2 regions of the Arthrobacter sp. Ha26 genome follow, and region 1 is predicted to be linked to the other one. Evidence: predicted binding sites of a transcription regulator. Region 1 holds the regulator's gene; the other holds the start of a gene.
The links. Region 1 encodes LexA, which represses DNA repair genes until DNA is damaged. Its sites were predicted from a motif close to TCGAACANNTGTTCGA; they were not measured.
Positions count from the first base shown of each region.

Region 2: a site for LexA is predicted at 4,455-4,470, ahead of AC5RVY_RS17410 (DUF6504 family protein). Genes of this name have one in related genera too.

Region 1 is NZ_JBNHGX010000004.1:380,834-387,808, reverse strand. It holds gene AC5RVY_RS12500 (SseB family protein) at 1-238, opposite strand, end outside; gene priA (bifunctional 1-(5-phosphoribosyl)-5-((5-phosphoribosylamino)methylideneamino)imidazole-4-carboxamide isomerase/phosphoribosylanthranilate isomerase PriA) at 257-1,003, opposite strand; gene AC5RVY_RS12490 (hypothetical protein) at 1,043-1,201, opposite strand; gene hisH (imidazole glycerol phosphate synthase subunit HisH) at 1,201-1,962, opposite strand; gene hisB (imidazoleglycerol-phosphate dehydratase HisB) at 1,959-2,579, opposite strand; gene AC5RVY_RS12475 (histidinol-phosphate transaminase) at 2,640-3,758, opposite strand; gene AC5RVY_RS12470 (LysM peptidoglycan-binding domain-containing protein) at 3,828-4,184, opposite strand; gene lexA (transcriptional repressor LexA) at 4,566-5,300, shown strand; gene AC5RVY_RS12460 (ATP-dependent DNA helicase) at 5,381-6,975, opposite strand, start outside.
Region 2 is NZ_JBNHGX010000008.1:109,133-116,107, forward strand. It holds gene AC5RVY_RS17375 (thioesterase family protein) at 124-927, shown strand; gene AC5RVY_RS17380 (lipoate--protein ligase family protein) at 1,114-1,884, shown strand; gene AC5RVY_RS17385 (mycoredoxin) at 1,974-2,231, opposite strand; gene AC5RVY_RS17390 (SOS response-associated peptidase) at 2,351-3,112, shown strand; gene AC5RVY_RS17395 (VOC family protein) at 3,139-3,561, opposite strand; gene AC5RVY_RS17400 (chorismate mutase) at 3,581-3,901, shown strand; gene AC5RVY_RS17405 (hypothetical protein) at 3,920-4,309, opposite strand; gene AC5RVY_RS17410 (DUF6504 family protein) at 4,502-4,840, shown strand; gene AC5RVY_RS17415 (DNA polymerase III subunit alpha) at 4,837-6,975, shown strand, end outside.

The DNA.
Region 1 (6,975 bases):
CGGCCTCGTCCCCGTGACCAGCCTGCAGGGCCGCGACGGCGGCCAGGTATCCGGCGTCGGCCAGTCCGTCGTCGTTGTCGAAGTTGTGGATCCTGGCGTGCTCCCCCGCCAGGCTCCGGCCCGCCCAGGGCTGGCCCGCGGAGTCGGCGGCACCACCGGCGCCTGCCAGTGCTGCTGCGATGTGTCCGGGGAGGTGGCGTTGCGGAGGCGTGCCCGGTCCGGGTTGGGTGCTGGCCACGGTGTTGCGCCTGGCCGGCTAGCGGCGGCCGGCGACGTCGAGGGCCTCGGGCAGGGTGAAGGCACCAGCGTACAGGGCCTTGCCCACAATGGCTCCTTCAACTCCCAGCGGTACCAGGGAGCGCAGGACCTTCAGGTCGTCCAGGCTGGAAATACCTCCCGAAGCCACCACGGGCTTGCCGGTCTTTTCGACCATCTGGCGGAGCAGCTCCACGTTGGGGCCCTGGAGCGTCCCGTCTTTGGTCACATCGGTGACCACGTAACGGGAGCAGCCGGCCTCTTCGAGCCTGCCCAGGACGTCCCAGAGGTCCCCGCCTTCCTTGGTCCAGCCGCGGCCGGCCAGGGTGGTTCCGCGGACATCGAGGCCGACGGCGATCTTGTCGCCGAAGCGTTCGATGGCCCGGCGGGTCCACTCGGGGTTTTCCAGGGCGGCCGTACCAAGGTTGACCCGTGCCACGCCGAGGTCCAGTGCTGCCTCAAGCGTTTCGTCATCCCGGAGGCCGCCGGAAAGTTCCACGTTGATGTCCAGCCTGCCCACCACATCGCGCAGCAGGTCCGCATTGGAGCCACGGCCGAAGGCGGCGTCCAGGTCCACCAGATGGACCCACTCGGCGCCCTGCTGCTGCCAGTTCAGTGCCGCTTCCAGCGGGGTTCCGTAGCTTGTTTCGCTGCCCGCCTCGCCTTGGACCAGCCTGACGGCCTGGCCGTTGACGACGTCGACGGCGGGCAGGAGTTCAAGAACCGGCAGGTCGGTAGCGGTGTTCATCAATATCCTCGAAAGTTGGGGGAACAGGTGGGCAGGGCGCTAGCTGGCGGGCAGCGTCAGCAGATAGGCGGCAAGCAGTGCCATGGCGGCCAGGACGTAGAAGGACACCTGGGTCCAGAGCGGTTTGTGCTGCTGCCGGAAGGAGATGCCGCCGCCGATGAGCAGGCCGGCGAGGCCCATCAGCAGGACAGACCACACTAGGCGTCTCCGCCGGCGGACGTTTCCGGCGTCGGGTTGCCTGCATCGGCGGGCCGGCGGAGTGCCTCCACCCAGTTGCGCAGGAGCTGCGCTCCGGCGTCGCCGGACTTTTCCGGGTGGAACTGGGTTGCGCAGAGCGGACCGTTTTCCACTGCGGCGATGAACGGAGCGCCGTGCTCGGACCAGGTGACCAGCGGCGCGGCCATCCGCGGCTGGACGACGTCGAAGTTCCATTCCTGCACGCCATAGGAGTGGACGAAGTAGAAGCGCTCGTTTTCAACGCCGGCGAACAGCTTGGAACCTTCCGGCACCTTGACCGTGTTCCAGCCCATGTGGGGTACCACCTCCGCGGGAAGGAGTTCCACCTTGCCGGGCCATTCGCCCATGCCTTCAGCCTCGGTGCCGTGTTCCACGCCCGCCTCGAACAGCACCTGGAGCCCTACGCAGATGCCCAGGACGGGGCGTCCACCGGCGACGCGGCGGCCGATGAGGCGGATGCCGTCCACAGCCTTGAGCTCACGCATCACGGTCTCGAACGCGCCGACGCCGGGCACCACCAGGCCGTCCGCGTTCAGTACATCCTCGGGTTTTGAGCTGAGGATTACCTCGGCCCCTGCCCGTTCCAGGGCACGTACAGCGGAACGGACGTTCCCCGAACCGTAGTCGAGCACCGTGACGGTGGGTTTGCCCTCCGGCGACGGCAGCTTCTGCGCAGCCGAGGGATCGATGATGGCGCCGTCCCGAAGGACCTGGCCGCTCACAGCGCGCCCTTGGTGGAGGGGATGCCCTCAACCCGGGGATCGGACTCCACGGCAGCGCGAAGGGCACGTGCGAACGCCTTGAACTGGGCTTCGACGATGTGGTGCGGGTCCCTTCCGGCGATCACATTCATGTGCAGGCAGATCCCGGCGTGGAGGGTGATTGCTTCAAAGACGTGGCGGGTGAGCGAGCCAGTGAAGTGGCCGCCGATCAGGTGGTACTCCTGGCCTGCGGGTTCCCCGCCGTGCACCAGGTACGGGCGGCCGGAAACGTCCACCACGGCGTGCGCCAATGCCTCGTCCAGGGGCACGGTGGCTTCACCGAAGCGGCGGATTCCCGCCTTGTTGCCCAGGGCGGTGCGCAGCACCTCACCGAACGTGATGGCTACATCCTCGACGGTGTGGTGGACGTCGATGTGGGTGTCACCGGTTGCTTTCACCGTCAGGTCGATGAGTGAGTGCTTGCAGAGCGCGGTGAGCATGTGGTCATAGAAGGGCACCGACGTGTCGATGTCCGAGACGCCGGTACCGTCGAGGTTGATTTCCACGAGCACGGAGGACTCGCTGGTGGCACGCTCCATGCGCGCGGTCCTGGCCGCAGTGGATCCGGTGGAACTCATGGTCAAGTGTCCTTTGGGAAGAAGGAGTGGTTCAGGGCGTCCAGCGCCGGTACTTCCAGTCTAGGCGGGAAGCCCGGACTGGCCGGCAAGGATGCTTTCGAGGGATGTGAGGAAAGCTGTGGTTTCGGTCTCAGTGCCGGCAGTGACGCGAAGATAGCCCGGAATTCCAACGTCGCGGATCAGGACCCCTGCGTCGAGCAGCCCCTGCCAGACCTGGTGCGGATTCTCCACCCCGCCGAAGAACACGAAATTTGAGTCTGACGCGGCGGGTTTGAGGCCCATCCTGGTCAACTCGGCCACAATCCTGTCGCGCTGCTTCTTGATGTCCTCAACATCTGCCATCAGCGCCTCGCGGTGCTGGAGCGCTGCCAGGGCAGTTGCCTGCGTAATGGCGGAGAGGTGGTACGGCAGGCGCACCAGGCGCAGGGCGTCGGTGACCTCAGGCGCCGCGGCCAGGTAGCCCAGGCGCGCGCCTGCCAGGGCAAAAGCCTTGCTCATGGTCCGCGAGACAATCAGCCGTTCGCGGCCTGGCAGCAGGGTCAGTGCGCTGGGCGTTCCGTCGTGCGCGAACTCGTGATAGGCCTCATCAACAATGATGATCGCCTGGCTGGCTTCTCCGGCTTCATAGACAGCTTCCACAACGTCGAGCCCGAGAGCTGTTCCTGTGGGGTTGTTCGGCGAGCAGAGGAAAACGATGTTGGGCTGCAGTTCTTTGACCTGCAGCGCGGCAGACTCTGCACTGAGGCCGTACCCCTCGGCGCGTTCGCCCACAAGGTATTCGGTGTCCGTACCGCTGGCCAGCAGCGGGTACATCGAGTACGTGGGCGGGAAGCCGAGCGCCGTGCGGCCCGGGCCGCCGAAAGCCTGCAGAATCTGCTGGAGCACTTCGTTGGAGCCGTTGGCCGCCCAGACATTGGAGGGTCCGAGTCCATGTCCCATGTATTCGGCCAGGGCCTTCCGCAAGTCGGTGAACTCACGGTCGGGGTACCGGTTCAGTCCGGCGGCGGCCTCTGTCACTGCCGCACTGATGGCGGCCCGGACGCCCTCGGGCACACCATGGGTGTTCTCGTTGACGTTGAGGAGGATGGGAACATCCAGCTGTGGTGCACCGTACGGGGTAAGCCCACGAAGGTTGTTGCGGAGGGGAAGCCGGTTCAGGCGCTCTAGCTGGTGATTCACCTGAACAGTTTAGTGCCCCTTTCGGGGACCGGAAAATGTGACGGTGCCCTGTTCGCAATCGGCGTGCAGTTACCGCGTGGGCACATAAAGCTGCTGCCCGGGGTGGACCGCGCCGGCACTGAGGTTGTTCAGCTGCACGATGTCTGCCACGACGTCACGCGCGTCCCGCTCCGGGTCTACGGTTCCGGCGATGGCCCACAGCGACTGGCCCGGCTGCACAGTGACCGTGACAGTGGGGGTTACAGAGAGGTCCGCCGCTGTGTCTGACGCCTTTGCAGGCGAGTTGAAGAAGCCGGCCAGGGAGAGCAGCAAGGCCGCCAGCAGGACCAGCGGGAAGCCGATCAGGACAATCTTCCCGCGGCGGGTCAGGCGAAGCGGCGGCAGGGGCGGCGTACGCCGCGCCTGCCGGAGTCGCGGCTGCGACATGAGTTGATCCATCGAAAGAAGCTGTGGGCGCGAACCCTCTGAAGCAGATGTAGCTGACATGAACTGAGCCCTCCTGGACTGACCGTGCTGCCCGATGTCTTCCCCGGCGCCCGCCCTGATCCCCGCGGACCTGGTCCGGGTTTTCGAACGGTTCGAAACCGAATAGAACACATGTTCGAACTTTGCTTTCTCTGTTTTAGCACCTATCAACGAATAATGTCGAGACTCGCTAGAACAAATGTTTGAAAATGCAATGCGGCTGGCCTAGCTTTGAAGACAAGAACAACCACCTCTGAAGTTGATCAGCAGGGTCTGACAATTACGGCGGCACCTCCAGGTCCGGGCCGAAAAGCCGGGCAAACCCGAAAGGCATTGGCGAATATGGCAGCAGCAGCCGCCGGGGGCAGGGCAACCTCCCAACCGAAGAAGAGCGCCAAGGGCCTGACGCCGCGGCAGAAGAAAATCCTCGAAACCATCCAGCGCTCGGTCAACGACAACGGCTATCCGCCGTCAATGCGCGAAATCGGCGACACCGTGGGCCTGGCGAGCCTGTCCAGCGTCACTCACCAGCTGTCGCAGCTGGAAAAGCTCGGTTATCTTCGCCGGGACCCGAAACGGCCGCGCGCCATGGAGGTGCTGATGCCCCTCACGCTGGACGGTGGCTCATCCAAGCCTCCAGCTGAGCCCTCTGCCCTTCTGCAGGGCAGCGGCGGCACGGTAACCGAACTCCCCACCGCCATGGACACGGCCATGGTTCCCCTCGTGGGCCGCATCGCTGCCGGCGGTCCCATCCTGGCCGATCAAGTGGTGGAGGATGTCCTGGCGCTCCCCCGGCAGCTGGTGGGCCAAGGGGAACTGTTTATGCTCAAGGTTGCCGGTGATTCCATGGTGGATGCAGCGATCTGCGACGGCGACTGGGTGGTGGTACGCCGCCAGGCGGATGCCGCGAACGGCGATATCGTCGCGGCATTGCTGGATGATGAAGCCACGGTAAAGACCTTCCGGCAGCGTGACGGCCACACGTGGCTGCTGCCGCAGAACACCCAATACGAACCCATTTTGGGTGACCATGCCACCATCATGGGCAAGGTTGTCTCGGTGCTCCGCTCTCTTTAGGCAACGGAATGTAGATTACGCAGGTGACGCCCCGGCGGCGCCAGGGCGTCACCGGCAGCGCCAGGGCGTCACCGGGAGCATCAGGAGTTCTCCTGCGCCAGCCGCTCGAGCGCCGCAATGGCCGTCTTCCGGTCCGTCGTGGGCCAGAAGGGCGGGAGCGCGCCACGGAGGAACCCTGCATACCGTTCGGTGGCCAGCCTGGAGTCCAGTACCGCCACCACGCCCTTGTCGCCGGTGGAACGGATCAGCCGTCCTGCCCCCTGGGCCAGCCGGATGGCGGCGTGGGTGGCCGAAACGGACATAAAGCCGTTGCCGCCGGCCTGCGCCACGGCACGTGACCGGGCCGTCATCAGTGGATCGTCCGGCCGCGGGAACGGAATCCGGTCAATGACCACAAGCCGGCAGGATCCACCAGGAACATCCACGCCCTGCCACAGGGACATGGTGCCGAAGAGGCAGGTATCGGGTTCGTCCGCGAACTGCTTCACCAGGGCCGTCATGGTGGAATCGCCCTGGCAGAGAATAGTCGTGCCGAGCTTTGGCCTCAACGCATCGGCTGCCTCCTCCGCCGCGCGCCGTGACGAAAACAGGCAGAGGGCACCACCGTTGGAAGCCCGGATGAGCGCCTCCAGTTCAGCCAGGGCTTCGGGCGACACACCCCGGCCGGGCTTGGGCAGGTGGCCCGCCACATAGAGGATGCCCTGCCGTGGATAGTCAAAGGGCGACCCCACATCGACGCCGGTCCAGCTGGGCGCGCCCTCCCCAACCAGGCCCAGTCCGCCCGCGGCCGGTTCGAAAGCGGAACCGATGGCCAGGGTCGCCGAGGTCAGCACCACAGTATGGTCGGCGAACAGTCCCTCACGGAGCCGGCCGGCTACGGACAGCGGGGCAACGTTGATGAGCGCGGGCGCGGTCTCGTCCGGCTGGGAGTATCCCTGCTGGGGATCAAAGGAGCTGGCGCGCGAGAACCACACCACTTCCCTGTTCTCCCGGGCAGCCAGGAGCCGTTCGCACAGCTCCAGGATGACCATCAGCCGGGAGCGGGCGAGCTGCCGCCCGCCGTCGGCCGTTGTGCTGCTGTCCCCCTTGGAGTCGGACAAGGCGGCGCGGCAGGCTTCGCGCAGCTGGTCCACGCAGTCCAGCTGCTCATCGTTCAGGCCGTTCGGCAGCAGCCCGTTGGGGACTCCGGCCAGCGCAACTTCCAGGTTGGCGGCGGCGGCGTTGAGCGCATCCACGGTGATGGCCGTGTGCTTGCGCGCACCGGCTGCGGCGGCATGGACCATGGCCAGCGAGAGTTGGCCGGATACGGCGCCAGTCACCCTGTCCTGGAGCTCATGCGCCTCATCAACCACCACGACGTCGTACTCGGGCAGCACGGCCAGGCCCTCAAAAGCGCTGACGGCAAGCATGGCGTGGTTGGTAACCACAACATCAGCGTCTGCAGCATTCTGGCGCGCCAGCTCACTGAAGCATTCTGCCGCCATGGGGCACTTCTGCGCCCCCAGGCATTCCATTGACGTGACGGAGACCTGCCGCCAGGCGCGGTCCGTGACACCGGGCAGAAGCTCATCCCGGTCACCGGTGGTGGTTTTCTCCGCCCACTCGCGCAGGCGGACTACTTCCTTGCCGAGCTGGGAGGCGGGACCGCCTACGGCCGCCGCGAAGTGGGGCACGC
Region 2 (6,975 bases), on a different contig from region 1:
TAGTCTGATGACCGCCGCCAGGCTCCAACATTTCAGCGAGTCCCCGAACAACCCATGCCGGTTGCCTGCCTGCACAACGATAGAGTTAGTGCGAATTCACTGAAATCTCCTGGGAGGCCACCGTTGACCGCTGAACTGCCTGAACTGGCCGAGGGAAACCATTACTACGAGGCGCTCGGTGACGGACGCTTCTGTTCCACCATCCATGCCCAGGGTGCCTGGAACGTGCATGAGCAGCACATGGCGCCGGCATCCGGTCTGATGGCGGACTGCCTGGAGCGGCACCAACCGCGGCCTGAACTGCGGATGGCCAGGCTGAGCTACGAGATCCTCGGCCTGATCCCCGGCGGCCAGTTCCACATCGAGACCACCACGCTCCGGCCGGGGAAGACCATCGAACTGCTGCAGGCCGAACTGATTGCCGGCGGCCGGACGGCTATCCGGGCCACGGCGTGGCGGATGGTCACCAGCGATACTTCAGCCGTGGCCGCCACCGAAGACGCCGCCATCCCTGGCCCGGACGAATGCAAGCCCTATGACGGCGCATCCGTCTGGCCCGGCGGCTACATCCGCTCCCTCGAAATGCGGGTGGCTGAAGGCCACCGGCCAGGGGCCGGCAAAGTCTGGCTGCGCACCGACCACCCCCTGACGGATGCGGCGGACAGTAGCGACCTGGCCCGCCTGATGGGGCTGGTGGACACCGCCAACGGCATCGCCGCGCGGGTGCCGCCAGGCCGGGACAGCTACTCCTTCCCCAACGTAGACCTCCAGATCCACATGTACCGCCGCCCTGAGGGGGAGTGGCTGGGGCTGGACAACGCCGTCTCCTTTGGCCGCGACGGGATCGGGCTCACCTCAACTGTCCTGCACGACCTGCAGGGCCCTTTTGGACGCGCGGAACAAATCCTCACGCTCCGCAAAAGCTGACCCCATGGCGGCGGCGAGATCGGTCCGGGAGGTTGAGGAGCGCACCGGTAAACCAGGGCTGCGAGCCGGCTGCCGCCGTCGAACGCGGGGACCGCTGCAACAACACAATCCGGACGATGTAAATGACGCAAAAGGCCACGGCGTAACCTAGGTTTGGCCTGTCCGCCGACAACAAGGAACTGCACGATGACCACAGGGGAGCTTGGCAACATGCATCATGCCGATCCGGATACCCGCACGCTGACAGTGGTGCGCCAGGAAGTTTCGCTGGGCGCCGCGCGGGACCTGGAATTCGGACTGGAGCTCCTGTCCAAGGCACGGACCGGGGGGATAGGCCCCACCCTGCGCCTGTACCGGCCCGCCCCTACCGTTGCGTTCGGCCAGCGGGACACGCGGCTGCCGGGTTTTGCCGCAGCAGAGCGGGCCTGCCGGGACCACGGCTTTGAGCCGCTGGTCCGCCGCGCCGGCGGCCGGGCCGCCGCCTACCACCAGGGCACCCTGGTGGTGGACCACATCGAACCGGATGCGGACGCGATTGCCGGATCAAAACGCCGGTTCGGCTACTTCGGCGACCTGTTCGCCGACGCCTTGCGCAGCCTGGGGGTGGACGCAGCCGTCGGGGAGATCCCCGGAGAATACTGCCCCGGGGAATTCAGTGTGCACGGCAACGGCCAGGGCGGCGCGCACCGCGTGAAGCTGGTGGGCACCGCCCAGCGCGTGGTGGCCGGAGGCTGGCTGTTCAGTTCCGTCATCGTGGTGGAAAACTCCGCACCGATCCGCAACGTCCTTACCGACACGTACGCGGCACTGGGACTGGACTGGGACCCTGCCACGGCCGGGGCAGTGGATGACCTGGTCCCCGGCGTGGACGTTGCGGCAGTGGAGGATGCGCTGCTGGCAACCTACGCGGGCCATGCCACCCTCGAGACTGCACCCTTCAGCAGCCTGGGGGCATAAACTTTCCGCCCGGAGCAACAAAAAACGGGACCAAAACTGAATGTTGGTCCCGTTTGTTTGTCCAGCCCAGGCCGTGTCCGGCCGGCCGCTTACGCGGCGAGACGGGTCTTGACCTCGGCAGCGGACGGGTTGGTGGCAGCGGTGCCGTCCGGAAAGAGGACGGTGGGTACGGTGCGGTTGCCGCCGTTCAGCTGCTCCACCAGTTCGGCGGTGCCGTCCACTTCCTCAATGTTGATCTCGTTGTAGCCGATGCCCTGCGCGTCCAGCTGCTTCTTCAAGCGGTTGCAGTAGCCGCACCATGTGGTGGAAAACATGGTGATAGTGCCGGATTCGGGAGTGAAGTCCAAAAGGTTCTCCTATGCGTCGTTCAGCGGGTCCTTCCTTTCAACGGTAGCGTGCAAGGCAGTATTCCCCGGCTCTGCGCGCTTCACATGACAGCCCATGCGGCCGGTGGCATGCTGGAGCCATGTGTGGACGTTATGTGATGGCACGTGCCGTGGGGGACCTCCTGGCTGAATTCGACGCCGAACTTGAGGAGGAAGTGGACATCCCGCCGTCCTGGAACGTGGCGCCGACCGATGATGTGCCCATCGTCCTGGAGCGGCTGCTCGACGACGGCCCGGCACCGAAACAAGTACGCCAGCTCCACGTGGCGCGGTGGGGACTGGTCCCCTCCTGGGCCAAAGACCCCGGCATCGGTTCGCGGATGATCAACGCCCGGAGCGAATCAGTACTCGAGAAGCCGGCCTTCCGCAAGGCAGTCCAGTCACGCCGGTGCGCAGTGCCGGCTGACGGCTACTACGAATGGAAGCAGGGGCCGGGGAAGTCCAAGCAGCCCTACTATGTGCACCCGGGGGAGGGCCACGGCCTGGTTTTCGCCGGGCTCTATGAATGGTGGAAGGACCCCGCCTGGCCCGCCGGCGAGCCGGGCGGCTGGATGCTGTCCACCTCCATCCTGACAACCGACACGCCGCCGCCCGGGAGCGAAGACACCGTGTTCGGCAAGCTGACCGCGTTGCACGACAGGGTTCCGCTGCCGATGGACAAAGCCATCATGGAAGCCTGGCTGGACCCGCAGGCCGATGACGCGGCTGGGCTGGTGGACCTGGTGCGGGCCGGCGTCAAGGACGTGGCAGCAGACTGGCACGTTGATTCGGTGGGCAAGGACGTGGGGAACGTGCGCAACAACGGGCCGGAACTGATCCGCCCGGTGGAGGCCCTTTTCTAGCAGCCGAGCCAACAGGCGGGTGCCGCCTACACGGTGACCATGCCGTCGTCGTTCACTGTCCACGTGGGGTTGTAGGCCACCTCCCAGCGGAAGCCGTCCGGGTCGGCGAAGTAGCCGGTGTATCCGCCCCAGGGCTGGGTGATGGGTTCGGCAATGATCTCCGCGCCGGCCGCGGCCGCTTCTGCCATGACCCTGTCGACGTCCTCGGTGCCGGGGAGGTTGTGGCTGAACGTGATGCAGGGGACGGGGCCGGGAGGACCCACGCCTGCATCGGCCTGCATCTGGCGCACATCCCACAGGGACAGCACCAGGCCGTGGTTCACCTGGATGAACACGACGTCCCCCGGAACCTCGCGGTGGACCGGCCAGCCGAGGCCGTCGACGTAAAACGCGCGGGATGCCGGAACGCTGCGGACGCCTAATGAAATGAAGTCGACTCTGGGCTGCATGGTTCGATACTGTCAGAGGATGGCGACAATTCAAGGGAACGATCGGGACGCTTTGGCCGACAAGGAACAGCTCGCTGCCGTCCGGATCGCCGTGGATGAGGTGGATGACCAGATTGTCACCCTGATCGCCCGCCGGGAACGGCTGATCCGGATCGCCGGAACGCTCAAGGGCGACGACGCCGAGGTCCGCGCCCCGGGCCGTGTTGAGCGGATCATCGAACACGTCCGCTCCGCAGCCGAGAAGAAGGACATTGACCCGGACATCGTCGAGTCCACCTACCGGGCCATGATCTCCGGCTTCATCGAACTCGAACTCCGGGTCCACAAAGAAAACAGCTGAGCCGCACCGGCCCAGCCGCTACAGGTTCTCCTCCACGGGGACACCTGACTGGAATTCCCTGCCGTCAGCCTCGCTGAAGCCGGTCATCACGTGCCCCTCACCGAGCCCGTTGATGGCTGCCATCGGGAAGTTGCCGGTGATGGTGCTGCCTGAATGGCTGACACCCGACAGATCGTAGTTTTCTTCCCAGCTCTGGTCATGGTTGAACGAGAAGAAGGAAATGGGCTTCCCGTTCATGAACTCAATGCCCAGCCGCCGCTGGGACGAGTAGTCCGGTGTGGCGGCCACAAGCCCCACCACATAGGCACCGGAACCGGGAATACTGCCATCTAAATCGAAGGTTGCCACGAGCGTGGAGTCCTGGGCTTTGATGCTGACCTGTTTGAGGAGTGCGTCATGGGTGCTCATGGCACAATCCTGCTCCCTGCCGTTCGCTCCGTCCACCCCTGAGGGGTGACAGAAAAGGAAGCCGCAGCCCCTCCCGCAGTGTGCCACTGGGGCCATCCCTCTTTGGCTATGCGCCAGTTCCCGGGAGGCGTAGACTGGTTGCAGTTCGAACATATATTCGAACACTTTTCAGTTTGCATCAGGGAGGCAGCGATGGGCATTTTCAGCCAATCCGTGGACGTCTCCTGCGCTCCAGACGGCCAGCCCGTAGCCCTGACCTGGGACGGACGTTCCTATTCAGTGTGTGCCGACACCGTGCGCTGGTACGAGCGCCGTCAATGGTGGGTTGAAGAAACCCGTGCGCCGCTGGGAAGCGGTCCCGGGTTGGTGGACCACGAGATCTGGCGGGTCCAAGTGCTCCCCTCCGGCCCAGGTCCCGGCCGTCCCAAGGAACAGGAAGAGGCGCTCACTCTTGACCTCACCCGCCATATCCGCAGCGGCCGCTGGCGCCTCCTTCGGATCCATGACGCCCTGCGCCCCAGAACAGCATGAGCTTCACACACCTTCACGTCTCCACCGCATTCAGCGCCCACTACGGAGTGTCCTGGCCAGCGGAACTGGCCCAGGCAGCAGCCGCTGACGGTGCAGACGCGCTCGCATGCACTGACAGGGACGGGCTGTACGGGACCATCAAGCACCTGAAGGCATGCATGGATGCCCGTATAGACCCCATCGTCGGGGTGGACCTTGCGGTGTATGACGACGACGGCGATCACCGCACCCAGCTGGCCGGCCGGGTGGTGGTGCTCGCCCGCGGGAACAACAACGGCGCGGGATATCGGGCCCTGTGCAGGCTGGTGTCCGATGCCCACGCCCGCACCTCGGGAAAATCCGGGGGAGTTGTGCCGGTAGCCGTAACCAGGGCGCAGCTTGCCTCCCGCACCCTCGATCCTCGCACCCTGAAACCCGTGCTGATGGTGCTGATCGGGCCGGATTCCGACGTCGGCCGTGCCATGGGCGGGCGGCGTTACCTCCGGCCGCGCACCCTTTTCAAGCAGTGGCTGGATGCCATGCCTGCAGGCACCGTGGTGGCGGAAATTGTTTCCCAGCTCAGCGCACCGGGGACACCTCTGAGCACGGCGCACGCCGTCCGGATGCTCAAACTGGCAGAGGAGCACAGCATCCCGGCAATCCTCACCAATGCGGTTCGTTACTGTGCGGAGGATGGGGCTGCGACTGCGGACGTGCTGGATTCAGCACGGACCCTCAAATCACTTCCCGAACTGGCCCAGGAGCCGCTGTTGCAACCGAACGGCCAGGGCTGGCTGAAGTCCACCCGGCAGATGTTGCAGCTGGGGAAGGAAATCATCTCCGCAGCCGGCTATGGTGCCGAAGACCTTAAGCAGCTCATGGCACAAACCGAGGCGCTCGCCGATGTATGCAGGATTGATCCCGTTTCAGACATGGGATGGAAGCAGCCCGTAGTGCCGGAAGCCGCGGTCATCGGGATCAGCCAGGATCCGCACGTGGAACTGTTGCAGCGCTGCCAGGCCGGAATCGGCAGGAGGTTCCCGGGGATCTCGGGCAACAACGAAAAGGAAATGCTCAAACGGCTTGACCATGAGCTGGGCATCATCCAGAACCTGGGATTCTCCTCCTACTTCCTTACCGTCGCCGAGGTTTCCCGGATGATCCAGGAGATGGGGGTGCGGGCAGCTGCCCGCGGCTCGGGGGCCTCCAGCCTGGTCAATTACCTCATTGACGTCAGCCAGGTAAATCCGCTGCAGCATGACCTGATTTTCGAACGCTTCCTCTCCCAGGACCGGGCCACCCTCCCGGATATCGACATCGACGTCGAAAGCGCCGAGCGGCACAACGTGTACCACCGGATATTCGAGCGCTTCGGCCCGGAACGCGTCACGCTCATGAGCATGCAGAACGGCTACCGGGCGCGGGGTGCTGTGCGCGACGCCGGCCTCGCGTTGGGAATGGATGACGGCGACGTGGGGGACATTGCCAAGCAACTGTGGAGGTTCTCGGCCTCGAAATTCCGTGAGGCGTTGCAGGAAAAGCCCGAGTTAAGGGATTTTGCCGGCCGGGTGGAAAAGCGCGATTCCCACGGAAACCAGCAGCTGGACCTGCTGGTGGACCTCACCGAACGCCTGGACCGGTTGCCCCGGCATATCTCCATGCATCCATGCGGCGTAATCCTGGGGGACGCCACCCTGCTGGACCGCACTCCGGTGCAGCCCAGTGGACTGGGGTTGCCCATGAGCCAGTTCGATAAGCACGACATGGACCCCATGGGCATGCTCAAGCTCGATGTCCTGGGCGTCAGGATGCAAAGCGCCATGGCTTTTGCCGTCAGGGAGATCATCCGCATCCATTCCTCCAAGAAGGAAGTGGTGGCAGCAGGCGGCCATGCCGCTGGCCCGGACGGGTCCGGGCCTGACTTCATTGCTGACAACGGGCATATCGACCTCAATGCCATTCCCCTGGATGATGAGCCCACGTTTGAACTCATCCGGAGCACCCACACCCTGGGCTGTTTCCAGATTGAATCTCCCGGGCAGCGCGAACTGATCGGCAAAATGGCGCCCAGGGAGTTCAATGACCTCATCATCGACATTTCGCTTTTCCGCCCCGGCCCCATGAAATCGGATATGGTGCGGCCCTTCCTGGAGCAC